DNA from 4 places in the Paenibacillus sp. FSL P4-0127 genome. Region 2 is predicted to be linked to each of the others. Evidence: riboswitches for the same ligand, from Rfam matches in the RefSeq annotation. Region 2 holds a riboswitch; each other region holds the start of a gene.

Region 1 (7,680 bases), 1.6 Mb from region 2:
CTGTTCAAAGACGGTCAACCGGTCGACAAAATCGTCGGGTTGAACTCGAAAGACACGCTGAAAAACCTGATCGCCAAGCATCAATAAGACAGGGATAAGGCGATAGGGACTTTTGCTGCGCGCCTTGGATTACGCCTCCGGTTTCGTCCGGGGGCGTTTTCTGTGTAAGCGGTGTACGCCTTCGGGCGGCGCGGATGTTTTTCTAAATTCCATGCGGGAGGAGGATGAAGGGCGTGGACTCATTTGTCAACGAAGCGCAGGGGCAGGAGCAGGAGAAGGCGTTGGAGGCGATTCGCCACAAGCTGGCGTTGCTGCCGGATTTGCCGGGCTGTTATTTAATGAAAAACAAAGACGGCAAAATCATCTATGTCGGCAAAGCCAAAGTGCTGAAAAACCGGGTCCGTTCGTATTTTACCGGCAGCCATAACGGAAAAACGCAGCGGCTGGTCTCGGAAATCCGCGATTTCGAATATATCGTAACCGGAAGCAACATGGAGGCGCTCATTTTGGAGTGCAACCTCATTAAGCAGCATCATCCGCGTTATAACGTGCTTTTGAAGGACGACAAAACCTTCCCTTATATCAAAATTACGAATGAACCGCATCCCCGGCTCGAGGTGACCCGGCGGGTGCTTAAAGATAAAGCGAAATATTTCGGTCCGTACCCGAACGCGTATGCGGCCCAGCAAACGAAAAAGCTGCTCGACCGCATGTATCCGCTGCGCAAATGCAACGTGATGCCCAAAGAGGTGTGCCTTTATTACCATATGGGGCAATGCCTGGCGCCATGCGTGCAGGAGGTTCCGCAATCGACCTACGACGATATGACCCAGGAAATAACGTCGTTTCTGAGCGGTGGGCACGAGGAGATCAAAAAAGAGCTGGAGCGCAAAATGCATGAGGCGGCCGAGGAGCTGCAATTCGAGCGGGCCAAGGAACTGCGCGACCAGATCATCAATATCAACGCGCTGATGGAGAAGCAGAAGATCACGATGAAAGACGCCAAAGACCGCGACGTCTTCGGCTTTGCCGTCGACAAAGGCTGGATGTGCGTGCAGATCCTGTACATGCGGCAGGGGAAAATGATCGAGCGGCATGCGTCGGTATTCCCGTTTTACGGCGATGCATACGGAGATTTTCTGTCGTTCGTCACGCAGTATTACAGTGAAAATCCGGCCTTGCCGCAGGAGATTTTGCTGCCGGAGATGAAGGAGGATGCGGAGGCTGAGGCCGCTCGGGCTGAGGGGGATCCGAAGCGCGGAGCTGAGCCGTTCGGGGCTGCGGCTGAGCGTCGCGGCGAAGACGGAGCGGAGCCAGAGCCGGTAGGCCTGGGGCCGGAGGCCGCGGCTGGGCAAGCTGCGGGGCAGGAAGGCGCGGACGGTGCGGTACCGGCGCTGGCTGCACTGGCGGGGCTGGCTCCGGCAACGGAAGGCGCGGACAGTCCGGTGCTGAGTCCGGGAGTCCAGGCCGTGCCGGCCCCAGCGCCGGAAGGCGAGAACGGCCCGGTGCCGACGCCAGGGGCGCAAGCGGGGGAAGCCATGCAACTGGAAGGCGAGGCTGGCCCGGTACCAGCGCTGCGTGGCGAGAACGGCCCGGAAGCTCAAGCCGGCCCGGAAACCCGGTCCGCGGAGCAGCCGGCGGCGCTGGATTCGGCCTCCGGAGCGGCGGCGCTGCAGGAATGGCTTGGCGTCAAAACGCTGGTGCCGCAGCGCGGCCTGAAGAAGCAGATGGTGACGATGGCCTTGGAAAATGCGCGCGTGGCGCTCGACGAGAAATTCCGCCTGATCGAACGGGATGAGGAGCGGACTTCGAAGGCGGCGGAAAACCTCGCGCGGGCGATCGGCCTGGAGAAGGCGTCGCGCATCGAGGCGTTCGACAACTCCAACATCCAAGGGACGAACCCGGTATCGGCGATGGTCGTGTTTATCGACGGCAAGCCGGCCAAGAAGGAGTACCGCAAATACAAGGTGCGGACCGTACAGGGACCGGACGACTACGAAACGATGCGCGAGGTGATCCGCCGCAGGTACGAACGGGTGCTGAAAGAGAACCTGCCGCTTCCCGACGTGGTCGTAGTCGACGGGGGCAAAGGGCAGATCTCCGCCGCGACCGACGTATTGGAAAACGAGCTGGGCCTCTATATCCCGGTGTGCGGCCTGGTCAAGGACGCCAAGCATAAAACGGCGCAGCTGATGGCTTTTGACCCGCCCGAGCCGATTCATCTGCCGCGCGACAGCCAGGAGTTCTACCTGCTGCAGCGGATTCAGGATGAGGTTCACCGCTTCGCCATCACGTTCCACCGCGAGCAGCGCGGCAAGTCGATGGTCGTTTCGCGGCTCGACGCGATCCCCGGCATCGGGGAGAAACGGCGCAAGGCGCTGCTGAAGCATTTCGGCTCGCTGAAAAAAATCAAAGAGGCTTCAGTCGAAGACTTCCGGCCGCTTTCGATCGGCGACAAGCTCGCCCGCCAAATTATCGACGCCCTGCGGGACGAGGACGTGCCGGAAGAATTGTAAACTACGGCCAGTTTTGGAGCCATGGCTTACCATGATCGCAAGGAGCGGGAGCGTGATAGGGATCCAAAGTCACTGGCGGCGTTGCATTAACTTTTGCTCAAGCTTTCCCGTAAAAGCTATCCGAAATCTAACGGTTGCAGCAGCGGCTATTTGCCGAAAAAAGACCTTTTCTAAATTCTAACGGTTATGAGCGCCGTTATTTGCCTGAATCCAAGCAGAAATTACCGGTTTTCAGCGAAATAAGCTCCATGGCAACCGTTACAATTTGAAATCAACGGGATTGGAACAAATAGCGCTTGTGGCAACCGTTAGAATATTGGTTTGCCCAGAAAAGGTAACTTTCCACAGATTTAAATGCAGCGCTAGTGCCAATTGCCGCTATTTTGCGGAAACAAATGCAACGCTCACTCCTCTCTGCTCCTTAAACCAAAAAACCGTCGAAGCAAAAATTGCTTCGACGGTTTTTTGCGTTCTGCAGGGTCAACCCTCTTCACAGCCGCCTAAGGCTGCTGCAGCAGCTGCGGAGATTGCGGGGGCTCCGGCTGCTGCGGCTGCAGCGGATGCAGTGGCGGTGGACCCTGCGGCGGACCCTGCCGCTCCTTGCCCGGCGGGTTGAACAGATAGATGACGTAAGCGACGATCGCCGGCAGGGCGATGTAGACCAGACCGGCGGCGATGTTCACCGCTCCGCCCATAAACATCAGGCTCAGCGCCATAAGGATGCTGTCAAAGATCACGTGCGAGAAAACGACGGTCGGAAAGCCGTAGCGCAGGAAAATGAAGCTGAACAGCAGTCCGATAAAGGTCAACTCGATCGGCCGTGAAATGACCGGATAGATCGGATACAGCGTATGGCCGAAAGCCCAGATCAAGGTCGTCAAAAGACTGGCGATGAACGTGCTGCGGAACAGCTTTTTCAGCATCGGAATGCCGAACAGCCGGTAAACGGCTTCCTCGCCGATCCCGGCCACCCAGGCGAGCAGCGGGAACAGGAGCGGGTAGACCATGTTGTACGGCGATTGTGTCGCATCGGTCGTCGACCAGGTATGAATCGTTCTTTCCAGAATGAAGAAGACAACCGACTGCACCCCGAGCAAAATTAAAGCCCACGCATAACCGTCGGCCACCGCGGTCAGCACATGGCGGCCGTAACCTTCCTCCCTGGACCGCGCCCACAGATTGATGCCGTTTTTCCGCCACAGTCCGTCCCCGCCGACGAGCGAGAAATATACCGAGGCGGCAAGAATCAGGGTGACGAGTCCTTGAATCACGAACCCTACCGTCAGCACGATCGGATCGAGCCCGTCCTTTTCAAACACAGGCAGCATGTTGACCGTCCCGATGACGGACAAGACGAAGTAGGCGCCGGCCAGAAAAATCCCGCGTTTAAAAGTGGTATGCGCCCGCGTCAGCGCGCTGTATACGATGGCCAGGATGCCGAGCACAAATGTGAACAGGGCGTATCCGGCAAAGGTAAGCCAGTTGGCCAGCCGCGTCTGCCCGGCGACGTAATCGGCATGCGACTCAGGAACGGAGAAGTAGCTTTCGAATGACGATACGGCGCCGTATTCGTAGCGGATATCGATCGTCGCTTGCGACTCCCCGAGCTCATCCCCCTTGATGTGATAGAGCAGACCGACATCGCCCTCGCCCGACACGCGCTCAAGGCGGGCTGGGTCAAAGCCGAACGCGGCCAGATAAGGCGCGGCCAGCCGCTCCTTCTCCTCCAGCGTCAAATCGCCCTCCCAGGTGCGCAGCGAGTCTGGCGTTTCGGTACCGTAGTCCAGCATCATCTGCTTTTTCGCATTGCTCGAGGAAACGATTTCCTCGAACCCGACCACTTTGCCGGTGGTCATGTGAACGTCGACGGTCAAAGCGCTAAACACATCGTTTGGTTCGTTGAAACGGACGCGAAATACGTCGTACGGAAATTGCTTGTCATACGTCTTCAGGAAAGGGGCGAGCAAATCCGCCTTCGTTAAATAACCGTACAGATCGGAGCGCGATTCATAGGTAACGAGCGCTTTTTCGGGATGACCGGCCAACTCGATGTTCAGCACCGACTTTGCAAATTCGATAGCTTTCGTTCTGGCCTGCGATTTGGCGATGACGTCATCCGACTGTTCCATCTGCAGCGTGTCGGAAGCGGTTGTCGGAAAAATCTGGACGATGAAGAAAATGACCAACCCGATCAGGGCCATCAGCCAAAGCGTTTTTGTCTTCAGCCTGCGGCTGGACGGTTTCATAGGTGAAAACATTACAAAACTCCTTTAAAATTTTTTGTTCTCAAGTATGATTTTGCGCGAAGTACATCACAGTAAAGATAACATAGTGGAATTTCCAACGCCAGTTGAAGGCAAAAATGATGAAAAGATGCAATAATCCCGTTATACCCTAGCATGGCTCAGATTGGACGGCAAGAAGATCGGGGATTTGCCGTTTCCAGCCCTTTTTCACTGTTTTTAATCAAAATGAACCTTTGTAGTGGAAGCCAATAAGGATTATAATCCATTTGACGAAAACGGAATGAAAACAATTGAAAAAATATTAAGGCCTAATTTCGATTTCGAAAACGGGGGAACCGATTTTTTTGGGGTGAATTTCGCGCGATTGTGGCGGCAGCCGGTATGGCTGCCTTGGTCGGGCGATTAGGGCAACTGTGCATGCCCGAATCCGTCAGCTAACCTCGTAGGCCTCCTGCAACAGGAACCAAACACCGAAAGGCATTGGATTTCCAGTGCTTTTTTCTTTTGTTCTTTTTTCACGACAACAATGGGGTGAATGAATTGTCTTTCAAAAAAATCAGCTTTTCCCCGCCGCAAATTTTGGTGTTGGGTTTTGCGCTCATCATTTTGCTGGGATCGCTGCTGCTGATGCTGCCGATTTCCAGTGCGGCCGGGGAGACGCTGCCGTTCGTCGACGCGCTGTTTACGGCGACTTCGGCGACATGCGTAACGGGACTGGTCGTCGTCGACACCGGGACCTATTTTTCCACGTTTGGCCAAATCGTAATCATGCTGCTGATTCAGGTCGGCGGACTTGGGTTCATGACCATGGCCACCTTGTTTTCGCTCGTGTTGAAACGGAAAATCTCGCTGAAGGACCGGCTGATCCTGCAGGAGGCGATGAACCAGAACACGATGGAGGGGATCGTCCGGCTGATCCGCAAGGTGCTGCTGTATTCGCTGGTCATTGAATCCTGCGCGGCGCTGCTGTTCGCGATTCGCTGGGCGTTTGACATGCCGCTGGGCCGGGCGCTGTACTTCGGCGTTTTTCACGCGGTATCCATGTTCAACAACGCCGGGTTTGACCTGTTTGGCGAATACCGGAGCTTGACGTTGTACGTGGCCGATCCGCTCGTCAACTTCGTGGCGATGTTTCTCATCGTGTCCGGGGGCATCGGGTTTATCGTGCTGTCGGACATCATTGATTTCCGGCGCCGCCGCAAGCTGTCGCTGCATTCCAAGGTGGTGCTGTCGATGACGTCGGCGCTGATCGTGGTCGGGGCCCTGGTCATATTTATATTCGAATTCACCAATCCGCGGACGCTAGCCCCGCTCGGCTGGGGCGGGAAATTTTGGGCCGCGCTGTTCCAGTCGGTGACGCCGCGGACGGCCGGGGCCAACACGGTCGATATCGGCGAGCTGCGGCAGGCTTCGCAATTTTTTATGATCATCCTGATGTTTATCGGGGCTTCGCCCAGCTCGACCGGCGGCGGGATCAAAACGACGACCTTCACCATTCTCGTCGGCGCGGTCATCTCCATGATCCGCGGACAGTCGGACCTCGTCCTGTTCCGCTACCGGATGGCCCAGGAACGTATTTTCAAAGCGGTCACCATCACGATGCTCGCTTTATTTCTTGTGGTGGCCGTCGCCATGGTGCTGTCCACGACCGAGGACGCCAGCTTCCTGAGCATTCTGTTCGAGACGACCTCCGCGTTCGGCACCGTCGGGCTTACGATGGGGCTTACCGGGAAACTAACGGTAATCGGCAAAATCCTCATCAGCTTTACGATGTTCGCCGGAAGACTCGGGCCGCTTACGCTAGCTTATGCGCTTGGACCGAAGAAAGGCAAGGAATTGTACCGCCATCCGGAAGGCAAAATGATTATAGGATAAGATAAGGGGACTTGAGATTAAACATGAAAATGCAGCAGTTTGTAGTCATCGGACTGGGCCGGTTCGGCTCCAGCCTGGCTCTGGAGTTGATGGACCTCGGGTATGAGGTGCTCGGGATCGACCGGGACGAAGAGGTGGTAAACGAATTGAGCGACCAGCTGACGCATGCCGTCGTGGCGGACGCCACGGACGAGGAAGTGCTGAAATCGCTGGGCGTCCGCAACTTCGACTGCGGGATCGTCGCGATCGGTAACGATATTCAGATGAGTATTTTGGCGGCGATTTTGCTCAAGGACTTGGGGATCAAAACCGTGGTCGCCAAGGCGCTCTCCGTCTTGCACGGCCGCGCGCTGCAAAAGCTTGGCGTGGACCGGGTTATTTTTCCGGAACGGGATATGGGCGTCCGCGTGGCGCATCAGCTCGTGACTCCAAATCTGCTGGATTACATCGAATTGTCCAAGGAATACAGCATCGTGGAAATGAACGTTCCCGCTTGCCTTGACCGGAAAAACCTGGGCGACATTAACCCGCGCGCCCGTTTCGGCTGCAGCATCGTGGCCATTCATCGCGACGGAAGCATCCTGGTGGCGCCTACCGCCATGGATCAGCTGCAAGAAGGGGACATTATGGTCATCATCGGATCGAAGAGAAATATCGAAGAGTTCGAGGAAGTCATTAACGAGTAATTATTATCGGGTTATTAAGAAAAAAGAGTTGGTTCACTTTGGATGGTTGGGATGTGGCGGAATGGAATCGGCTGTAACCGAAGCGATACATCATTTTCTGATCTTAATTTTATTCGTTATCAGCGTTGGCGTAGTATCGGGCAAACTGGCGGCATGGCTAAGGCTGCCGGATGTGGCGGTGTTCATCGCCGTCGGGATGCTGCTCGGTCCGGGGCTTGGGCTGATTCATGAACAAAGCGGATCGCTGATCAATCAATTGATATTAACGGTCGGGTCGGCGCTGATTTTGTTTGACGGCGGGCGGAATTTGCGGCTGAGCGGGCTTCGCAACGTATGGATTACGTTATCGCTGCTCAG
Region 2 (7,680 bases):
GCAGATTTTGCTGCTGGACCGGCAGGAGCGGCTGCGGGAAATTTCCGAAGTGTCGGACATCGTCCGCTCGATCAGCGGGCTGCAGCTTGGCAAATACCATTTGTATTATCCGGATAATAAATTACACGCAGTGCGGGATCAATTGCCGCCGGACATCGCCCAAATATTCGAACAAGCACGTTAGGAGGAACGATACGACCATGTTATTCGACACACATACGCATTTGGACGCCCCGCAGTTCGACGAGGATCGGGAGGAAGTGATTCAGCGCGCGATAGAGCAGGGGGTTACGCGCATGATCAACATCGGCTTTAACCGCGAAACGATTCCGTCGACGATGAAGCTGGCGGAAACGTATGATTTCATTTACGCCGCCGTCGGCTGGCACCCGCAGGATGCGATCACGATGAAGGAAGGCGATTTGGATTGGGTCGCCGAGCTTTGCAAGCACGAAAAAGTGGTGGCTATCGGCGAAATCGGCCTTGATTATTATTGGGACACGTCGCCCAAAGACGTGCAGCACGAGGTGTTCCGTAAGCAGATCGGGTTGGCCCGCAGTCTGGGGATGCCGATCTCCATTCATAACCGCGACGCACATGAGGATGTCGTGCGGATTTTGCGCGAGGAAAAGGCGAATGAAGTCGGAGGGGTGATGCACTCCTTCTCCGGCAGCTGGGAAATTGCTAAATTGTGTCTAAATCTGGGATTTCATTTATCGTTTGGCGGGCCGATTACGTTCAAAAATGCAAAGCAGCCCAAAGAGGTCCTGGCCAAAACGCCGCTGGACCGTTTGCTGATCGAAACCGATTCCCCTTATTTAACTCCCCATCCATTTCGTGGGAAGCGGAACGAGTCGGCCCACGTGCGTTTGGTAGCCGAAATGGCGGCCGAGCTGAAGGGGGTCTCTTTTGAGGAAATCGCCGAAATTACCACCCGAAATGCACTGGAACGATTTGGAATACCAAGCATAACGGAGAAAAACCGCTGAAAAAATGAGGATAAACGAAAGATTAATGCTTTTTAACTCAAAACAGCATGTTTATTACATTTTTTTAACCATTTTTTTAAAAAAACGTGGTTGATTGGTTCTTTACAACATGCATCCAAACAGGATAGAATTTTTTCAGTAATCGCTGCGGCTCATTTTTCAGCTTGACGAGCCGTTCGATAACTTGGTTCCGTGAACCAGTCTCGCTGAGTCTCCGCATGGAGAACGGGGGAACCGGCGCAAACATGGATCGGCTGATGCCGGCCAGGTTTGCAAATGATTCCTTTTCAGGGTCTTAGGGGTGAATTCGAGGTCGTTGCGCCATGAGCGAACGAACTGAGAAAGGGCGGCTCTCTTTCGTCCGAACCCGACAGCTAACCTCGTAAGCGTACCAAGAGAGGTAACTCGTGCAGCCTATTACACCTAGACAATCAGGAAGCCACGAAGGGAGTTCCTCTAACTCTTTCTTTGGGCTTCTTTTGTTTTGAATAAAAGTAATAGGGTCGTCATACTGTTGATAAACAGGAGGTGACAAATGCCGATAAAGACTGGGGCAGGGTGCGAAATGCGCGGCTTTGTTTATATTTGAGTTCAAAAGTCAGGGTGGTCTGCTTCGTGATCAAAAGATGACTTTTGAACAACCTCTAAAGCGCGTTTCGTAAACAAGAACTGTAGTCGCGTCAACCGTATCATGCATCGACCTTACGGCGGGACTATGAAGGAGGACGGAAGAAATGGGCATTTTCCGAAACGGGGAGACCCATGAATCACGCTCATCCAGCATGTCTTACGCATTGCGATGGAAGCATGAGAATTTTCGTCAGATTACGCTTGTCGGCGTACTGAGCATCGCAGTAATCATCATCATCCTGATTGGGGCGTTTGGTCAGGAGCGTAAACAAGTATCTCTGGTCATCGATGGAAAGGTTCGGTCGGTGGAAACGACGGAATCGAAGGTGGCGCACCTGCTGGAGGAACAATCCGTTAAGCTTGCGCCGCAAGACACCGTATCGCGTCCGCTCGAGAGCCTGCTTTCGGACGGAGACCGGATCGTGATCGAACGGGCGGTTCCGGTGAAAGTCATCGTGGATGGAACGGCCAAAGTTGACTTTACGACAAAAAACACCGTAAGAGGCGCCATTTCCGAACTGGGCGTCACCCTGAAGCAGGACGATAAAGTAACGCCCGCTTTGGACAGCAAAATTTCCACTAACATGAACATCAAAATTGTTCGCGTTAATAAACACACCGTCAAGCAAGAAGAAGCCGTACCGTTTACCGTTGTCAAAACGGCCGATGAAAGTTTGCCGAAAGGTGAAACCAAGGTCGTTCAGCAAGGCAGAAAAGGGTTGGTTGTCCACACCGTGGAGAAAACTTACGAGGACGGCAAATTCGTGACGAAGCGATGGCTCGGCAAAGAGGTATCCAAAACCGCGCAGCCGAAGGTCATTGCCGTCGGCACCAAGCAGCCGACCGCGGTGTTGTCCGCCAGCATGACCCGCAGCTCGGACGGGGTCAGCGTCAGCGGATTGACAACAAAAGGCGGAGTCTCATTCAAATATAAAAAAATACTTAAAAACGTCACGCTCACCGCTTATTCCTCCGAGGAGGACGGTATTGGAACGCGCACGGCCTCCGGCACCCGCGTTACCGAGGGGCGAACGATCGCCGTGGACAATGATGTTGTGCCGCTGGGCTGGTGGGTCTATATCGAAGGCATCGGCTTCCGGAAAGCGGAGGATACCGGCGGAGCGATTGAGGGCCACAAGATCGACGTGTATTACGACAGCTTAAAGGCGGCTAATAATTTTGGCCGCAAGAAGGGCCGCACGGTTTACGTGATCGGTCCGACAAAACCGGAATTGAATTAATTGGCCCCGCTATCGCTTTATCCGGGGAACGAGATACTTTGAGCGTGTTCAAAAGGCCTTCTTCGTGATAAAAAGATGACTTTTTGAACAACCTCTATTATGATGATGAATAAGACACTTGGATAAGAAGAGGATACGTTCCTCTTCTTTTTGTTGTAAACGGAAGGGAAGAAGACACATGATCAAAGAGGTCATTGTGGTGGAGGGCCGGGATGACACCGTGGCTGTCAAGCGGGCCGTGGAGGCGGATACGATCGAAACTGGCGGCTCCGCGATCAATGAGACGACGCTGCGGAAAATCGCCCTGGCGCAGGAGCGGCGCGGAGTAATCATTTTTACCGATCCCGACCATGCCGGGGAACGGATCCGTAAGATCATCGCCAACCGGGTGCCCGGCTGCAAGCATGCGTTTCTGCGGGAAGCGGATGCGACGAAGCGGGGCGATATCGGGATCGAAAACGCCTCCCCGGAAGCGATCCGCGAGGCTTTGTCGCGCGTGCGCAGCGAGGCGCCGGGAGTAGAGGGCCAGATCGATTGGGAAGACTTGATGACGGCGGGGCTGATCGTGCATCCGGAGGCGGCGGCCCGGCGCAAGGTGCTGGGGGAACTGCTCGGGATCGGATACTGCAACGGCAAACAGCTGTACAAGCGTTTGACGGTGTTCCGGATCAGCCGCGAGGAGTTTGCGGATGCGCTCGCCAAGTTGGAGAATGAAGGGGTACAGAGGCCATGAGCATAAGGGAAGACGTGTCCACGCCGCGGCGGACGAAGGAGATCATACAGCGGTACGGATTTTCGTTTAAGAAAAGCTTGGGACAGAACTTTTTGATCGATCAGAACATCCTTGGCAAAATCGTCGCCGCCGCCGGTCTCGACGCCACTAAAGGGGCGCTCGAAATCGGTCCGGGGATCGGCGCGCTGACAGAGAAGCTGGCGCAGGAAGCGGGCAAGGTCGCGGCCGTGGAAATCGACCAGCGCCTGCTGCCGATCCTGCAGGAGGTGCTGGAGCCGTATCCGCACGTTCGCGTCATTCACGGCGACGTGCTGAAGCTGGACCTTAAGGCGCTGTTTGCCGCCGAATTTTCCGGCGTCAGCGGCGTTAGCGTCGTCGCCAATCTGCCGTATTACGTGACGACGCCGATCCTGATGAAGCTGCTCGAGGAGAAGCTGCCGCTGGAGCATATCGTCGTGATGATCCAGAAGGAAGTGGCGGAGCGCATGGCGGCCTCGCCGGGCGGCAAAGACTACGGCAGCCTCAGCATCGCGGTTCAGTACTACAGCGAGCCGGAGCTGGTCTTTACGGTGCCGCACAGCGTGTTCATTCCGCAGCCGAATGTGGAATCCGCCGTCATCCGCCTGTCGGTACGCAAAGAGCCGCCGGTGGCGGTGGACGATGAGGCGTTTTTCTTCGAGGTGGTGCAGGCCGCCTTCGCCCAGCGGCGCAAGACGATTTCCAACAATCTGAAAAGCCGGTTTTTCCCGGGCGAAGGCCGGGAACGGCTGGAGCGGCTGCTGGAGGCGGCCGAAATCGTCCCGTCGCGCCGCGCCGAAACGCTCGATTTGGCGGAGTTCGCGGGGCTGAGCAACACCTTGCTGCAGGCAGGATTAAAGCGGCCGTAACGGGGCCCGCCGCAGTAACCAATCCCTCCATTTGCCCATACCATGGGATAGAGGTGATTGACTTGACGAATTTGGGAGACTTGGTCGTCCGCAAATCTTACGGCGGGGATGTTACGTTCCGGGTAGCAAGCATCGTGCGGAGCGAAGCGGTCATCAAGGGAACGGAATTCCGGCTGCTGGCGGATGCGCCTTTAAGCGATTTGATCCGTATAGACCGGGACACCCCCGGAGAAACGACGCAGCGCGCGCGCATCAAGGCGACGGAGTCGCTGAAGCGGTTGACCCTGGACCGGAAGCAGCTGGCCGAGCGGAACCGGATGACCATCGGCGGGGAATGGTACCCGATGGGGGAGCCGGCGTATTTTGAAGTGCCGGGCAAAGTGCTTCATCTGGACGGGGATCAAAGATATTTGCAAAAAAGCCTGAGCTTGTACGAAAAGCTGCGGGTGCCCGCACAAGGCTTCTATGTTACGGAGTCGCAGATGGCCAGCGCGCTGTACCGTCTGCTGCCGACGGTCCGCCCGGATATCGTGGTGCTGACCGGTCATGACGGCGTTTTGAAGCATCGGCCTACCGGCGATCTGTACAATTTGACCAGCTATAAAAATTCCAAGCATTTCGTGGAGGCCATTCAGACGGCCAGACAATACGAACGCAATTTCGATTCGTTGACGATCGTGGCCGGCGCCTGCCAGTCGCATTTTGAGGCGTTATTGCAGGCGGGGGCCAATTTCGCCAGTTCCCCGGGCCGCGTGCTGATCCACGCCCTGGACCCGGTGTATATCGCCGCCAAGGCCTCACTGACGTCCATACGCGATACGATTCAAATTACGGATGTCCTGAACCATACGATCAGCGGCACGCAAGGCGTCGGAGGGATCGAAACGCGCGGCAGCTACCGGATCGGCCTGCCCAGGCTGAAGGATTTGTCCACGCTTAAAGTTGTGCCTTCCATGTGAGAGCATGCTAACCGGAAGTTCCAAGTTTTTCCTTGGGGCTTCCGGTTTTTTTATGCAAAAATAGGATATTCCAAACATAATTTTGGCCGTTTTCAGACAATAAGGGCGCTCTGGTCCCTTAGCAAGCCGCAGGGTAAGCCTAGCCCCCGTTTCCATGGCCGCCCGTCTTTGGTACCGATTTTTAGGTTGCGTCAAAAATAAGGACAAAAAATGTCTTTATCTCAGCGATATCGTTTATTCGAGTGAAATAGAGGACATTTATGTGGTTATTTTCCTCCTCCCCTAGGTAATACCAATGTTCTGGGGCATTCATAGGAAAATAAGTACATGAAATGCCGCTAATGAGGATGAACATGCTCCGATCTCCGGACATAAGTACATAAAATGCACTAGCGTTGCATAAAACCTAACGCGAATAATCAAATATTAGTTAAATATGGGTAATTATGATCATTTTTCATGGAAAAAGCATAAAAAATCTCCTATTGTAAAGAGGTAGGTACGTTGTCCATAACTCTCTACAAAAGGAGACCATCCATGGATAACGTTAAAGCTAAAACGGTCATTCGTCAACTGATTTCCTTACTGCCCATCGATGTGCATCAACGTTTACTCTTCGACCATTACACCAAGAAACTTACCACGATGAAAGCGATCATGCTCTTCATCAATGCTCAGTTGAAACAATGGTCATCTTACGGTGAAATGGAAATTGCACTTCGTGCTGAGCCGAAACTTCAGCAGCTTCTACAGTTGGAGAGTATCAGCGGCTCGCAATTATCCCGAAAACTCGATCAGATCCCAACGGAGCTGTTGGAGTGGATGTTTCAGCATCTGGCATCACAAACACAGCAACGTGCTTGCCACCAGGGCCAGAGCGGGAAATTGCACATCATTGATTCTTCCAGCATTCGACTGCCGCTTCAACTTGGAAGTTGGGCCAAGATGTCAAATAAGAGTAGCGGCGTCAAGATGCATCTGCGCCTCGTTGTTACAGCTCCCGACAAGCTATTTCCTGATGCCATGATCCCCAGTTCGCTCAATGTAGGGGATCGTGCGGGGGCCGTTGAACTGGTCGTCCCCTCGGATGCGATTTATGTGATGGATCGCGGTTATGATGATTATGCCCGGATGGATCAATGGGTCCAGGACAACATCCAGTTTGTGATCCGTATGCGAGATCGCGCGCTTGCCACCGTCATTGAGGAGTATCCTGTTCCGGAAGGCTCGAACATCACGCGGGACGCCAAGGTTTGCGTGGGCAGTTCCTTCCGATCCATGGAACATTCCGTTCGTTTGGTGGAGTTTTATGACGAGCAGGAACGGACTTATCGTATTTTTACATCGGTATGGGATAAGACCGCTGAAGAAATCGCGCAGATCTACAAAAATCGCTGGCTCATCGAGTTGTATTTTAAATGGCTGAAGCAACATTTGCGATTGAAGAAGCTGCACAGTCATAAACCACAGGCTATTTGGAACCAATTATTCTTGGCTTTAATTACTGCCTTGCTCGTGGAGCACATCCGGCACAGCACCCAAACGGCAAAAACAAACTGGCAAGTGCTCCGGATTCTCCGCGAGTATTTGTACCGTTCATGGCGATCCTTTCGAACCGAACTGGATCGGAAACCCAGTCGAAGTAGTCCGGGGAGACGTCCGGGGTCAGGTCCCAAAGCGTTATCGGTGCGCACAATGGTTGGGATAATTAAGCCAAGCAAGTTCAAGGAATAATATCCATTATATACATTTAATGGGACATCGCGACCTACGCATTAGGTAACCTTGACTTTTTGGTCTTAAGCTTAAAAAATGACTGTAAAAAAATCCATTTATAGTTTCAATAATCCAAATGTGGGTTTTGCTGAAAATTGATGTTAGTGTTCTTGCAACGCTAGTGCATAAAATGCCGTTATTATATAGGCCGGCGGTCGCTCATTCCGGCAGCTTTATTTGTTCGGGAAGGCCGCGTCAGGTCATGTCGAAAAAAATTCATTGACATTAGTTTTTCCATGCTGATATAATTATTTATTTTGATTTGACAAAGATTCTCCTTTCCTGTATAATGGTTTAAGAAAGAAGGTGGTCACAGGTAATGGCTAAAAATGCGCTGTCGGAAATCAAGCATAGTCTCGACGCCCACGTTGGACAAAAAATTATGCTTCGGGCAAACGGAGGTCGCCGAAAGACCATCGAACGCACCGGAGTATTGGAGGAAACCTATCCTTCGGTCTTTATCGT
Region 3 (7,680 bases), 1.6 Mb from region 2:
CTCTGCTGAGCGCAGGCGAGCATCGGCTGAAGGTGACTGTCTACGATGGAGCGGGGAACACGGCCGTCCTGGAAAAATCATTCCAAATCGAGGACGAGAAGCCGCTTGCGCCCGGCGAGGTATCGCCGGTTGACTTTACGGACAAAGTGCCGACGAACGCCAGACTCCGGGCCAATGTCAGCGATCCTGGCGGCGATGCCATGGATGTCCGCTTCCTTCAAGGGGACAAATACGATTTTGCCAGACCGGAGGGAATCAGCGGCTATACCGATGTTGCGGACCGTGAGCCTCCGTTGGTGCTGAACCCGGACGGCGAGACTGAAATCGGAGCGGCCGAGGCCGGTGAGATCGCCTTTGCGGACGGAGAGTATCTCGTAACGGACACCGACTCCGGATTTCCGTACCACCGCTTTGAAATTGAATTGAAGGAAGAGATTCAACCCGCGGACAAGGTGGAGGTCTATTGGAAGGGCCGGACTCTGCCCGGACGCATTGTAACCTTGTATGCCTGGGATTACGATGCGGGCAAGTGGACTGCGCTGAAAGCGGAGACCGGCCAGAACGCCGAGGCCGATATCATCCTGACCGCCGAAATTGAGGCCGGACGGTATGTCCGTGACGGGCGGATTCAGGCCATGGTGCAGGATGAGGTCAAGGGCGCCAACGATCCTTTTACGATGCTGTGGTTTACGGATACGCAGTATTATGCCGAGTCCTACCCCGAAATTTTTGACAGGCTGGGCGACTGGATTTCCGAAGAGTATAAAAAAGGCACTTTTGCTTACGCCATTCATACGGGCGATATCGTCAACGTTGCGAACGATGAGCGGCAGTGGGCGGTAGCCGACCGCAACCTGAAAAAGCTGGATGACGCGGGCGTGCCGTACGGAGTCCTTGCAGGCAATCACGATGTCATCATCGACGGTGTCAATTATTCTTATTACGGCAAATATGCAGGAGCCGACCGGTATAAGGATAATCCTTGGTACGGCGGGGAAATGGACAACAACCGGAATCACTATGACCTGTTTTCGTTCGGCGGCCATGATTTTATTTTCCTTTACATTGGCTTTGGCTTGGAGGATACGCCGGAGACCGTGGCGTGGGCCAACGAAGTACTGCGAAAGCATGCGGACCGGATTGCGGTCGTCGGCATGCATGCTTATCTGGAATCCAACGGTACCTTATCCAATATGGCGCAAAATGTATTCGATCAGGTGATCGCGCCCAATAAAAATGTACAGCTTGTGCTGAGCGGACATTATCATGCGGCTAAACGGGTCGTGAAGACGGTGACGCATCCGGACGGTACAAGCAGACAGGTGATCGAGATGCTGGCGGACTATCAGGGAGGGCCAAACGGCGGCAACGGCTATCTCCGGCTTCTGAAGTTTGATCCGGCAGCGGGTACGCTGGATGTGGATACCTATTCGCCGTATCTGGATGACTATAATTTCTTCGATGATGCGACCGAGGACTTTACGGAGCCATTTGCGTTCAGGGATATCCAAAAACGGGTGGCTACCGATTATTTTGCGGTTAATGTGTACAAAGATGCGCTGATCGGGGAGCAAAAGGGAGTAATCTCCGGCGATGTTGCTTCCGTGCCGTGGAACGGGCTTGCGCCAGGCAAAACCTATTATTGGTACATGGACATTACGGACGAATACGGCGCCTCGACGCGCAGCCCGATTTACCGCTTTACTACAGTCAATAATGGAACTACCCCAACGGTTCCGGGCGGCAACAACGATGATGACGACGACGATGATGACGACAGAGGCAACGGCGGTAGTGGAAACGGAAATCACGGAAAAAGTTCCGGAAGCACGGGCAGCGGTGGGGCCGTTAGCTCAGCGGGCAATGTCAAGCCTGCTCCATCCGGCTCCGGCACGATCATTGCTCAAGCGGCTATCGACGGAAACAAGGCTGTTGTCTCCATCACTGAAGAGGAGCTCAGCGCAGCCTTTTCCAATGCCGGCGCAGACGCAAGAGGGGTTAAAAAGGTGTCCGTTGTACTGAGCGACAGCGGCAACCGTTTCGACGGCGAATTTATCACGCAGCTTCCGTCCGCCTTCTTCAGCGAAACGGATGGACGGAGCCGGATTGAGCTTGTTACGCCGCATGCCCGCGTGACTCTGCCCGCGGGGATGCTGAGCCGTACCGGTACGGCCGGTCCGATCGTGGAACTGGTTGTCCGTCCCGGCGTTCCGGCCGGATTATCGCCGGAAATGCTGGGGCTGATCGGCGGCAGACCGGCCATCGAGCTGGCGCTGCGCATGGACGGCAAGGACATCGACTGGCAAGGGAGCGTGGCGGATGTTGCGGTGTCCGTTCCTTATACTCCTGGTGAACACGAGCAGACCGACGGTCTTGCGGTGTGGGAAATTGACGCAGGAGGCCCGGCAAAAGCGGTGCTGAACAGTCATTACAACAAGGATTTGCAGGCGGCAGTATTTCATACCGGCCGGTTGGGCCATTTTGTCCTTGGGGGCAAGACGGTATCCTATCAGGATGTGAGCCCTTCAAGCTGGTATGCCCAAGCCGTTAATTACCTGTCGGCAAGGGACGTCGTCAAGGGAAGCGGGGAAGGACGTTTTCTGCCGCGAAGCGACATTAGCCGCGCGGAGTTTCTCGTGATGACCATGAACGCTTTCGGAATGGAGCCGGCGGCAGGCGAGGACGCAAGCAATTTCGCGGACGCAGGCAACCGGTATTACAGCCCGTATTTGGCGGCTGCAAAGAGCATGGGACTGGTTAAGGGAACAGGGGATAACCGGTTCAGGCCGGAAGCGAAAATTACCCGCCAGGATATGGCCGTGATTCTTCATTCTATCATGGCAGCGGCGGGAACCGAGCTGCCGGCGGATAACCCAAGTACGGCTCGGAGCTTTAGCGATGCCGGAGATATTGCCGATTATGCGCAATCAGCCATCAACGATATGCTGGGGACCGGCCTGATGCAGGGAACCGGCGACGGCCGTCTTTCTCCGCAGCGCTTTACTAACCGGGCGATGGCGGCGCAGGTCATTTACAATTATCTTATTAAAAGCAGAGAAGCCATTTCATTGGAATAACTCTTTTCCAGTGGAAGAAACGCCCTGCAGGCCAGTAGCTTGCGGGGCGTTTCCTGTTTTTTTCAGGGGCAGATACGGGTGAATTATTCCCCGGAAAGCAGGCGATATCCGATTCCCGGCTCCGTAACGATTAACTTGGGCTGGGTCGAATCTTCTTCTAGTTTCTTGCGCAAATGTCCGATATAGATTCTCAGGTAGTGACTTTCGGACTCATCATGATGGCTGCCCCATACTTCTTGAAGCAGCTGCCGCTGCGTTACGATCCTCCCGGCATTCGAGGCGAGGACTTTCAGCAGGTCATATTCTGTTGGGGTCAATTTTACCCGCTCTCCATTCATTTCCACAATCCGTTGTGCCAAATCGATGGTTAGTCCACCAATCCGAAGCACGGGTTCGTTTGCCGATTTGGCGGCATGGCGCAGCGCCACGCGAATTCTGGCCACCAGTTCTCCCATGCTGAACGGTTTGGTAACATAATCGTCGGCACCGCTGTCCAAGGCCGCGATTTTGTCTTCTTCTCTGTCTTTAGCCGTTAGTACAATGATTGGCACGTTTGACCAGTCTCGTATGCGATGCAACACCTCCATACCGGAGATGTCCGGCAATCCGAGATCCAGCACGATCAGGTCCGAATGAATCAATGAGGCTTGCAGCACTCCTTCCTCCCCCGTGGACGCTTCATAAGTTGAATACTGATGAGCCAGTAAAGTCACCGTCAGCAGCTTGCGAATTTGGGGTTCGTCATCGACAATTAGGATACGAGCTCCAAGCTTACTTATGGTCATCCTCCTCCATTTCTTCAAAATGCCCTTCGCGCGGCTTGCTAAGGGGAAGTGTAATTGTAATGACGGTGCCTTGCGGCTGATTCGGCTTGGCCGTAATGGTTCCATTGTGCAGCTCCACGATTCCCTTGCAAATGGCAAGTCCCAATCCCGTGCCCGTCACTTGCTTGGCGGCGGCCGAACGGTAAAACTTTTCGAAGATCCGGCCGTAATCGTCACCGGCAAGTCCGATTCCCGTATCGGAAACAAGGATAACAAGCTTGTCGTCCTCGGGCCTTACCGTTATGAAAATCTCGCTGTAATCCGGACTGTATTTGATCGCGTTGCTGACCACATTAACCAGCACTTGCTCGAGCAAAACTTCATCCCCCATTACCATAGGAACGGACGCCGGCAGGTTTACCCGCAGTTTTCGATGCTGCTGAAAATCTTTGACCTGAGCCAAGGTGACGCCGATCAGATCTTCCACATCGCACCAATTTTTTCTAAGACGCAGCATGCCGCTTTCCAATTGCACCATGCTGAGCAGGTTTTTGACCAACCGATTCATACGGAGGGCACCGTCCCGAATGGTAAGCAGCAATTCCATGCGATCCTCCGAAGAAAAAAGAGAATTGCCTTCAATAAGGCTGGTCGCCGAGCCGATAATGGCCGCTAACGGAGTACGCAACTCATGAGAAACAGAATCTAGAATCGCGGTGCGAAGCCGTTCCGATTCGGCCGTCAAATGAGCGATTTTGGCTTCCTCCGCCAGCTTCATGCGGGCGATGGCGGTGGCCGCCAGACCGCCCAGTGCGTCCAGCATCCGCTGTTGCTCGGTGGTGAGCCCGCTTTTCCGATCCTGCAGATTGAGCGCCAATACCCCATGCACGCGGTCCTCGGTTCTGAGCGGCAGGTAATGGGCTGGAGAGTCTCTTAAGGTACGGGTTCCATTTCCGACAGCTTCGCCATGATCAAACGCCAGCTTCGCCATCACTTTTTCCGTTTCGCCCTGTCCCCAATCGCTATGAACCGAAGAGCAGTGGGCTAGCACTAAATTATTCCGTTGATCCGGCAAAAAAATCGCAATTTCCGTACCGATGGTTTGCGAAACTTGCCGGGAAACATTATTGAGCAGGGAGTGAATGTCCGCGATATCGCTCATTTGCCGGCTGAGCACGTAGAGCGCGGCGGTATGCTCCTCCCTCTGCTTGGCGTATAGCAACTGCCGTTTCAGCTTTACCGCCAGGCTGGCCGTTAACGCGGCTACCGCCAAAAAAACGCCGAACGAGATCAGATAGCGCAAGTCCGCGATCGTAAAACTCAGAATTGGAGAAACGAAAAAGAAATCAAAGGCCAGGACCCCCATCATTGCTGCATAAAGAGCAGGGCGCAGGCCCCAGACGACGGAACTCCAAAGCACGGGCAGCAGATAGAGAAGTGCTATATTGACCGAATCAAACGCTAGTCCGAACGGGTGCATGGCGGCGGTCATGATTGCGATGAGCAAAGTGATGCTTGCATAAGGCTTCCATAGCATCCACATCGATTTCAACTTATCCATTAAACCACTCCTGTCCGTCTATGCTCCCGTTACTACTATAGTTCAGGGTAATGTAAAAAAGGAATAAAATAAACCGTTTATAGGCGTAAAAATTCCGTAAAAATCCACGAAATGCCATATAATCACGAGTATTTGCGAGGAAAATGAAGCTCTAATATTTTGAGAGCGCTAACTTCATCTTAAAGTTTCTTTTTTTTACGGATATGCCGGCTGCGTCGTTTTACAACCATTTAGCTAAGGAGTAAGATACGATCCATGAATTGAATGGCCATTCGATTCTAAATGGATATGCCGATCGACGAAACCAACGTGCCGAAGCTTGTGTGAGAGCAGAACGATCGGAACGGTTGGAGCGGAATCATCGGTCATGACTCATTCGGCGAAGACGAGGGCGACTCTCACCGCCTGAATCGTCAGCTAACTGTAATATTTATTGAATGATGATTTCATTAAACGCTGAATCCTTGAAAGACACAAGGAACGGGGGAACCAACGGAAGCCGTTAGCCGGCTTCATGGGGTGAATCACCCGGCACTTTCAAATGCCGGGTGTAGGGCGACTCTCACGCCCGAATCCGTCAGCTAACCTCGTAAGCGTGTGGAGAGGCAACATTTTGTCGCGGGCCGGTCAGGATGACTGCAAGAAGCCGCGGAAAAGGTTCCTCTTTTCCAAGGCTTCTTTTTTGTTGCCTTCTTTCTTGATCCGGGGGAGGAGTGTATGGAGAAGAGTCGTATTTTAGTGGCCGCTTCAAATAAAGCGGGGAGAAACTTCGTTCAATTGCTGCTGTACCGAAAAGTCCCGGTAGCTGCCCTAACCAATAACAAAAGGGAAGAAAAGTTGCTGAAGGAACTCGGAGTGGATGAGATTTTACGTGTAAATACCACCCGTAATAAAGTGAGCGGGGTACCTGCATTTCCGATCGGGCGCGTGTTTATTTTTGAGACCAGCTTGCCGCTGAGTTGCCAGTATTTGCAATTCATTGCCCGATGGCCCTGCAAAGCGGTAACTGTCGTGACGACCGCGTGGTACCCCGATGTGATTTATAAAACACTCGGTGCTTCCTACGTGGTACACACAAAAAACGGGGAAGTTGGGTTTCTGCTCAGCCGCCTGACTGATTAACCATTGGAGGAGTGTCGTGATGCTGGATATTTGGATGGTGCTAACGTTGACCGTTGCCTTAGCGCTTATAGTTGGATTTGTCGTTTGGTGCGGTAAAACGGTGGAGGATACGGGAGGCGAACGCGAATGACTATCGTGTTGATTTTTACGTGTGGATTGCTGGTCTATCTAATCTATGCGTTGCTTCATCCGGAAAAGTTTTAACGAGTTTTGTTTATAGTGCGAGTTCAAAAAGGAAAGATGGCTTTTTGAACAACCTCTAATAGTGGGAGGAACAGTCATGGATATACTGCAAATCGTAATTGTGATCGGTATTTTGATGCTGATCGCCAAACCGCTCGGTAATTATTTGTACCACGTTTTCTCTAACGAGCCCAATCGCACGGATAAAATATTCTGTTGGGCCGAGAAACCCATTTATGCGGTCATCGGGCTGAAGCATCGCGCAGGCATGAGCTGGAAGCGGTACGCGATCAGCTTCATCGCAACCAACTTCGTGCTCGCCGCGGTAAGTTACTTGCTGCTGCGGGTGCAGAGCGGCTTGCCGTTGAACCCGAACGGTATCGGCAATATGGAGCCGACGCTGGTGATGAACACGGTGATCAGCTTTATTACGAACACAAATCTGCAGCATTACAGCGGCGAGACGGGGCTTTCGTACTTCTCGCAAATGGCTGTGATCATGATGATGATGTTTACGTCGGCGGCTACGGGTCTTTCGGTCGCGGTCGCGTTTGTCCGGGGCGTTACGAGCAAGGGAAAAAGCTTGGGCAACTTCTTTGAGGATTTCGTCAAGGCGCATACGCGGATTTTCTTTCCGCTGGCGTTGATCGTCACGCTCGTGCTGGTCGCGCTGCAGGTGCCGCAGACGCTTGGGTCTACGCTCTCGGTAACGACCTTGCAAGGGGCGACGCAGCAGATTGCGATCGGGCCTGTCGCTTCGCTGGAGTCGATCAAGCATCTGGGCACCAACGGCGGCGGCTTTTTCGGCGCCAACTCGGCGCATCCGTTTGAGAATCCGAGCCCGCTGACCAATGTGATCGAGATCCTGTCGATGTGGTCATTGTCCGCGGCGCTGCCCTTCATGTACGGCAGATTTGCGAAGAGCCGCAAGCAGGGTTGGGTCATTTTTTCGGCGATGATGGTTTTGTTCCTG
Region 4 (7,680 bases), on a different contig from region 2:
TCAAGCGGAAAGTGCTTGCCATCGATCGTATGCTCGCTTTCGGCATGAAAATGAACTTGGGACAGCGTAAACGTCCGATCATTTATTTCTGCGGTACCGCGTAAACCCACCTGTATGCTATGCCCGTTATCCTCAATGGAAGTGCCCACCTGATCATAGCTTAATGCCAAATCAGTTCCCTCATAATCAATAAGCTTGGATGTAACAATGTCTATTGGAGATTGCATTTTCCCCGATACAAATCCCCACTCCTCTTGATGGTCATACGTGAAGTGGCTTACTTCTTTAACTGTTGGATTTTCTTTCTGAGAATTGGTAGTTAAATTGGTTGCCGCATGGCTTGCCGAACAACCCGCCAACAATATAAAAGCCGTAAATCCGAGTACAATGAAATTTTTCTTCATATCCATGCCCTCTTTGCATTTATTTTTGGTCCGGCCGCGGACATCCTCGATCGATCTTTGTAAAATACAGGAATATCCCGTTGATCATTATACTCCTTACCCATTTTGATGTAATGCATCTTACCAACCAAATTCAAACGGACACTATAGTTCTACGGGTACAACAAATTATTCAAAACTTCGACATATATGTAAATATTATTACCTAATATATATTATAATCTCATTGACAATTATGGGGTCATAATATAGTATGTAGTAAATAAATCCAATATATGGATTATCTATCATTAAGGGATCAATTTCCATAAGAATGGACAGGCTTCTTTGGAATTGATTCATAAAAAGTTCATTGAAGGGAGGGATCTGCAGACTCCGATCACCTGCGTCTCAAGCCAATGAAAGCGTTGTCAAAGTGACTTGTAAGTTCGCAGAAAATTCTATTAAAAAATGCAAGGAGGAGTAGAATGATGACAGCCCGGACTATTGTGAATCGTCATAAGTTATTTATGAAATGGTTTGTCGTTTCGGCAGGTACCCTGTTCCTGATGCTGGCGGGTTCGTTGGTGTTTGCGGACAGCGCTTCCGCGCACGGATATTTGACGGACAGCCGCGCCCATCTATGTTCCACAGGCCAAAACAGCGATTGCGGGCCGGTGAAATGGGAGCCTTTCAGTGTGGAGGGCCGCGGAGATTTCCCTGAATTCGGCGTCCCGGACGGCCAGATCGCCAGCGGCGGGAAATTTTTTGAACTCGACGAGCAAACGGCCGATCGCTGGACCAAGGTAGATATGGTAGGCGGAGAGCATACGTTCCATTGGAAGCTTACAGCCAATCACAGCACGAATACATGGGATTATTATATTACGAAAAAAGACTGGGACCCCGATTCCCCTTTAAAACGGGCGGATCTTGAGTTGTTCTGCCGCTATATCGATGACGGCGCGATTCCGCCAATCGACGTTTATAACGATTGCTTTGTGCCGAACGACCGGGAAGGCTACCACGTCATCGTGGCCGTTTGGGATATCGCCGATACCCCAAATGCCTTCTATCAGGTGATGGATGTGAACCTCAGCATCAATTCGTCGGCGCCCACCACGCCCGAGCCCGGTTTCCCGGGAGACCCGAACCGTTTCGGAAAGTACCTCATCTGGAATCCGATCAGGGTCTATAACGAAGGTGAAATCGTTGTGCATAACGGGCAATTCTGGCAAGCCCTGTGGTGGACACGAGGACAGGAACCGGGAACAACCGGAGAATGGGGTCCGTGGAAGCTGATCGGCGACGTGCCGCCCGACGAGGAAAGCAGCGCGGGATCGGACAGCGTGTAAGAGCGCATCCTGCAAGAGCCAGAGGGGAACTCCCTCTGGCTCTTTGATTCGGTTATTTTTTCAAATGATACGGAACCGTGGCGACGATGACATCTCTCCGGTAAAGCAGATGCGCGCGAATCAACAGGCTCGATTGGTTGTGCAGGATATTGTGCCATCCTTTTTTCGGAATAAATTGCGGGATGACCACAGTCACCTGATAATTTGCTTCGTGCGCCTTTTTTTGCACCGTATCCACGAACTTAATCAACGGGTGAATTATGCTTCGATACGGAGAGTACAATGTCACCAATCTAACGTCCGGCTGCCATTTTTTCCACTTCTCTTCAAACACCGCTTCGTCCGCCTTCTCAAAAGGGACGTGCACCGCAATGATTTGATACGGGGACAGGGACTTGGCATAGTTCAGCGAATTCTCCACCACGCGCGTGATTCCTGCAACGGGTACGATCACCACGTTTCCTTCGATCGGTATAGCCCGCTCGCAAGTTGAAATTCTCAACTGCTCCGCAATCGCTTCGTAGTGCTTATGAATCCGATAAAAGGAGTAAATAATTAAAGGTAAAAAGATAAGGACCGGCCAGACATTATGGAACTTGGTGATGAAAAACACCACGCTGACCAACAGACTGATCAAGGCCCCGATGGTATTGGCCAAAAATTTCTTGATCCAACCTGGAGGTTTTTCCCGTAACCACTTTACCATCATGCCTGACTGGGACAGTGTAAAAGGAATAAACACGCCGATCGCATAAAGCGGAATTAAAAGTTCGGTTTTCCCTTCAAAAACGATAATCAGCAAAATCGAAAACAGCCCCAGGAAAATAATGCCATTTGAATATCCCAGCCGGTCTCCGCGAACCGTAAACGCTCTTGGGATGAACTTGTCTTTGGCCAAATTAACGGCAAGCAACGGAAAGGCGGAATATCCGGTGTTGGCAGCCAGAATAAGAATCAAAGCCGTCGTTCCCTGAATGAAGAAATACATGATATTTCTTCCGAAAGTGTGTTCCGCGATTTGGGAAAGCACGGTAACCTCCGCGAGAGGGCCTATGCCATAATAATAAGCCAGAAACACAATTCCCGTGAACAATACAGCCAATATGCCCCCCATGGCCAGCAAGGTTTTTGCCGCATTGCGCGGAGCCGGCTCTTTAAAGTTGGGGATGGCGTTTGAGATCGCTTCTACCCCTGTCAAAGCGGAACATCCGGAAGCAAAGGCACGAAGCAGCAAGAATAAACTAATTCCAGCCACTGGAGAACCAAGCGGAGCGTGTAACTCCGGCAAAATTTGGCCGGTCATAATTTTATAAAGGCCGGAACAAATCAAAATCACCAGGGCCAGAACAAATAAATAAACGGGAAAGGCAAAAATCGTAGCCGATTCGGTGACACCACGCAAATTGAGAATGGTAATTAACAATACAAAACCTACGGCTATGGGCACCGTGTATGGATGAAGGCCCGGAAAAGCCGAAGTAATAGCGTCCGTACCGGCCGAAACGCTTACCGCAACGGTCAAGATATAGTCAACAAGTAATGAACCGCCGGCAATCAGTCCGGGAATTACACCCAGGTTTTGCTTGGAAACCACATAAGCCCCACCGCCATGAGGATAAGCAAAAATAATTTGCCGGTAAGACAAAATAAGCGCCACCAGCAAAACCAAAACACCGGCAGCAATGGGAATCGAATACCAATAGGCTACCGCTCCCACGACCATTAAAACAAGCAGGATCTGTTCCGGCCCGTAAGCCACCGATGACAAGGCATCGGAAGAAAGGATGGCCAGCGCTTTGGTCTTGCTTAGTTTCTGTTCGCCCAGTTCCGTTGATTTTAACGGCCGTCCAATAAGAAATCGCTTTATATAAGAAAGCACAGGGGGTCACCGCCTAAATTACGTTGTTTTTTTATATTGCTCGGCAGAAATAAGTATTATTTCAAATACAAACTGAAGATTAAGGGCAAATAGGCCAATTTGAGGCAATAAAAAAACACAGGGGCCCCTGTGCTAAACTTCACAAGTCATACAACCCACTCCTGACTACGCTTACGAGGTTAGCTGTCGGATTCGGGCGGCAAGAGTCGCCCTACCTGGCGGATCGCTGGATCAACTGCCAAGATTCACCCCAAAAGAGAAACTCACCTGAAAGGCAGGTAAGTTTTTAACGGGTCCCCCGTTTTCCTTAAGGAAATTCAGCGATAATGAATTGATTTATTCTTAGTGGAAACAAAATAAATCATACGTTCAGTGTAAAAGTTTGTAAAGCAGGAGTAAGGAAGGTGAACTGCCGGAATCATACAAAAGATCATATGTTAATCGCTTACAATTCAAAAATGCTCTCCAAATCAACGTTTATTAATGACTGACGCTATTTTTTTAAACATTTTAAAAAACAAATTGAACCAACAGCATATAGACCAGGGTACCCGTTAGGATCGATAACAGCATATTCCTTTTCCAAAAATGCAAGAAAGCAACAATGGCCATCGAAATCAATTCTGGCGCTCCATGGTTGCCGGATATAAAATTCACGTCTTTGATACTGTAGACAACCAATAATCCTAAAGCCGCCGCGGGCAGCACTTTCCCGAGATATTGCACATAACGCGGAGCGGGCCGGCCCGGAGGGAAAATCATAAAGGGAATAAATCTGGTCAGCATGGTTCCCAAAACGACTATTCCAATAGTAATCACTTGTTCCAATAAAGTCATTGTCATGTAGTTTCACCCGTTTTCTTTTCCAGTGGCCTCCGCATCAAAGTAAGCACGCAGAGGATCAAAATCATGGAAGGTATGATAAAGTTGTCCCCGTTAAAAATAAAGAGGCATAACACAGATAGCCCCAACCCCAGTAACGCGCTGTGATGTGTTGTTTCTTTCAGCCATTGTTCGATGAAGATGACCACAAATAAAGCCGTCATCACAAACTCAAGTCCTTCCATGTTTATTTGAACTAGTGACCCAAACAGTCCCCCAATGGTAGCGCCAAGCACCCAATAGATGTGATTAAGCAAGGTAACGAAGAACATGTACCACCCTTTATTCACCCCTTGCGGTATTTGGGCGGTGTAATTAATGGAGAACGTTTCATCACACATGCCAAAAATCAGATAGATCTTTTTTAACCCGCTCCCTTTAAATTTTTCAAGCATAGATATCCCGTAAAAAAGATGGCGCGCGTTAACCATTAAAGCGAGGAAAAAAGCGCCTAATGGGTTAAAAGCGCCCAGCAGCAGATGGACAGCGACAAATTCCATCGACCCGGCAAAAATAAGCAGGCTCATCAGGAAAGCATACCCTGCCCCAAATCCCGATATGTTCATAAAGATGCCGTAGGCAATCCCCAAGAATAAAAAGCCTGCCAAAATGGGGATCGTAGCAGGAAAGGCGGCACGAAACGCCAATTGAAGTTCGCTTCTGTTAGTCATGATTTACTTGCATCTCCTCGTACGATTACTTATCCATGCCATTTTAGCAGTGCAAATCCATACAATCAACGATATAATTGTATGGATTACAATTTTGTGAGGTGTGCAAATATGCCGATCAATTCCTTCACCGATTACCCCATGTCATGGAAACCCGATAGAGACGCTTTGAAACGTCCACTCTATCGTTCGCTCGCCCTACTGCTGGAACATGACATCACAAACGGATTTTTAGCCCCGGGTACAAAACTGCCACCGCAAAGGGAGTTGGCCGATTTTTTGGACATAAATTTTACGACCATAACACGTGCCTACAAACTATGCGAACTCAAAGGCCTAATATATGCGGTAACAGGCAGCGGCACATTCGTTTCAGCCAACGCGGCACGCTCCATTACTATTTCGAAAGACAAAATTTCAAATGAAATCATCGATCTTGGTTTTGTCGCCTCATTTGAGCAAAGCAACAATATTGTCGCTGAAGCAGCTAAGAAGGTGACGGAGAAAGGTTATTTGGAACAGCTCTTGAATTACAATGACCCTACAGGCATCCCCCATCAAAAAGCAGCGGCGCTAAACTGGATGGCGGATTTTGGGATCCATGCGGACAAAGACAATATGGCGATCGCTTCCGGGGCGCTAAATGCATTGGCGATCACGTTATTAGCTCTGTTCGAACCAGGCAACCGGATCGCGGTCGATATGTATACATTCTCTAATTTTATCGAGATTTCGAAATTGTACCGTATTAAATTGGTCCCGATTCCCGGTGACGAACATGGCATGCTGCCGGGCGAGCTTGACAATCAGTGCCTTCAAATGGATGTGCACGGCGTTTTTCTGATGCCTTCTTGTTCCAACCCCACGACGGTCATGATTCCCGACTACCGCAAACGCGAACTGGCGGCCGTCATTCGAAAGCATCGGTTGATTTTAATTGAGGACGATATACACGCCTTTCTGTCAGCCGGTATTATGGCAGATTACGGACAACCTATGTTTCAGCTTCTCCCGGAACAAACGGTGTATATTTGCAGCACGTCCAAGTCCATCTGCTCGGGCCTTCGAGTGGCTTATATCGTGTTTAGCGAGGCTTTTAAAGAGAAGATCGTGAAGGCCATTTTTAATATTAATGTGAAAACCTCTTCATTGGATGCCGAGATCATCAGCGAACTGATCTTATCCGGAAAAGCAAGTGCAATTGCAGCGAAAAAAAAACAGCTGGCGGAATCCGCAAACCGGTTGTTTACGGAGTTTTTCCCGCAGCTGCCTCGTACTGGCCATCCACTAAGCTTCTATAGATGGCTTCCCATATCGGATGATGCCGATGGAACGCACATGGAGAATTATTTTCTGAACAAAGGAATTCGCGTGTATCACTCCGATCGCTTTTTAAGCGGGGCCAGTACACGGGACAAATATTTACGAATAGCCCTTTCTTCCACCAATTCTCTGGAGGAATTACAACGAGGATTAGCGATTTTGAGTAGCCACTTTCCTAAATTGATCGGTTCGCGCAAAAATCCGGCTCCCCTTTAGGACATATTGATCGCTGCCTTTCCATGTATGCGATGTTTTATTTTTTCTTCTAATTTGCACATAGTTATACGGATCAGGCGCATATACTTTATATCCTTTAGCCCAGCATCTGCTTAAAAATGAGACGTCTTCTCCTAGCGACACATGGGGAAATCGGACGCGGTCGAACACACGTCTTTTAAATAAGATGGTCCCTCCCGCAACTACACCGACGAACTTATTCTGTTGTTTGGGAAAGCGAAGAACGAGCAATTTCTTGGCTTCGAGGTACGCCAAGTACGCTCGTTTCCCCACCACATCGGCATTTGACCGATGTAAAGCCTTCATTTGTCCGGTTAGATAATAAGGCGAGTAGAAATCGTCATCGTCAAACTTGGTGATGTACGGGTATTTCGTTTTACTGACGGCATAATTAAGGCAGCTGCCTAAGGATTCTTTTTCAGGAAGCTTGTAGACGGAGACATTTTTATACTTCCGGGCAATTTTTCGGTACTTATCTAATTCCATGCTATCTTTATTCAAGATAATAACCAGTTCTTTTACCGGGTAAAGCTGATTTCTGTAATTTTCAAGAATATTATCGAAAAAACGCGGGCGGTTCGTGCTTGTTATGATTGATATCCCTTTTAACGAGCTAGAAGTTTGGCCCAACTCCCTCTCACCTCCAAGTCAATCAATAACGGTATATGCTGAGCCGCATAGCAGCGCTTGTTCGTTTGTTCCTGTAATGGCCGGCGCCATCTCCTTCTTTTATTTCAGCAGGATTTGTGTTTGAAGCAACATGGCTCCCCATATCAGAAGGCTGCCTCCCCAGCATGTTCGCGAAATCCAGCGCTCGGCCGGCCCCCCGTTTTTAAACAACCGGAGAGCGATTTTAAGCTTCGGCAGCAGCAGGAAGTGAATCCCTTCGTCCCCAAATATATCGCCGGCGAGGTGCGCCCACCAGCCGATGACAAACCCGATCGCCGCCA

What was found. A riboswitch is a leader RNA that binds a small molecule or an ion and turns the genes downstream of it on or off. The one in region 2 is predicted to bind cyclic di-AMP.
Region 1: another riboswitch for cyclic di-AMP. It lies ahead of NYE74_RS10290 (TrkH family potassium uptake protein); the one in region 2 lies ahead of NYE74_RS03030 (3D domain-containing protein).
Region 3: another riboswitch for cyclic di-AMP. It lies ahead of NYE74_RS10345 (hypothetical protein); the one in region 2 lies ahead of NYE74_RS03030 (3D domain-containing protein).
Region 4: another riboswitch for cyclic di-AMP. It lies ahead of NYE74_RS26980 (APC family permease); the one in region 2 lies ahead of NYE74_RS03030 (3D domain-containing protein).

What each region holds. Positions count from the first base shown of each region.
Region 1 covers NZ_JBBOWY010000001.1:2,300,496-2,308,175, forward strand. The annotation lists gene trxA (thioredoxin) at 1-87, shown strand, start outside; gene uvrC (excinuclease ABC subunit UvrC) at 234-2,516, shown strand; gene NYE74_RS10285 (CPBP family intramembrane glutamic endopeptidase) at 3,017-4,774, opposite strand; cyclic di-AMP (ydaO/yuaA leader) riboswitch at 5,058-5,227, shown strand; gene NYE74_RS10290 (TrkH family potassium uptake protein) at 5,294-6,637, shown strand; gene NYE74_RS10295 (potassium channel family protein) at 6,661-7,323, shown strand; gene NYE74_RS10300 (cation:proton antiporter) at 7,385-7,680, shown strand, end outside.
Region 2 covers NZ_JBBOWY010000001.1:703,110-710,789, reverse strand. The annotation lists gene NYE74_RS03040 (HD domain-containing protein) at 1-184, shown strand, start outside; gene NYE74_RS03035 (TatD family hydrolase) at 201-989, shown strand; cyclic di-AMP (ydaO/yuaA leader) riboswitch at 1,184-1,394, shown strand; gene NYE74_RS03030 (3D domain-containing protein) at 1,724-2,860, shown strand; gene rnmV (ribonuclease M5) at 3,039-3,593, shown strand; gene rsmA (16S rRNA (adenine(1518)-N(6)/adenine(1519)-N(6))-dimethyltransferase RsmA) at 3,590-4,480, shown strand; gene yabG (sporulation peptidase YabG) at 4,543-5,439, shown strand; gene NYE74_RS03010 (IS4 family transposase) at 5,977-7,173, shown strand; gene veg (biofilm formation stimulator Veg) at 7,535-7,680, shown strand, end outside.
Region 3 covers NZ_JBBOWY010000001.1:2,320,526-2,328,205, forward strand. The annotation lists gene NYE74_RS10330 (S-layer homology domain-containing protein) at 1-3,077, shown strand, start outside; gene NYE74_RS10335 (response regulator) at 3,161-3,862, opposite strand; gene NYE74_RS10340 (ATP-binding protein) at 3,849-5,402, opposite strand; cyclic di-AMP (ydaO/yuaA leader) riboswitch at 5,847-6,012, shown strand; gene NYE74_RS10345 (hypothetical protein) at 6,120-6,524, shown strand; gene kdpF (K(+)-transporting ATPase subunit F) at 6,651-6,728, shown strand; gene kdpA (potassium-transporting ATPase subunit KdpA) at 6,805-7,680, shown strand, end outside.
Region 4 covers NZ_JBBOWY010000002.1:83,040-90,719, reverse strand. The annotation lists gene NYE74_RS26990 (carbonic anhydrase) at 1-404, opposite strand, end outside; gene NYE74_RS26985 (lytic polysaccharide monooxygenase) at 875-1,738, shown strand; gene NYE74_RS26980 (APC family permease) at 1,791-3,617, opposite strand; cyclic di-AMP (ydaO/yuaA leader) riboswitch at 3,771-3,950, opposite strand; gene NYE74_RS26975 (branched-chain amino acid transporter permease) at 4,128-4,460, opposite strand; gene azlC (azaleucine resistance protein AzlC) at 4,457-5,170, opposite strand; gene NYE74_RS26965 (aminotransferase-like domain-containing protein) at 5,282-6,709, shown strand; gene NYE74_RS26960 (glycosyltransferase) at 6,644-7,360, opposite strand; gene NYE74_RS26955 (metal-dependent hydrolase) at 7,460-7,680, opposite strand, start outside.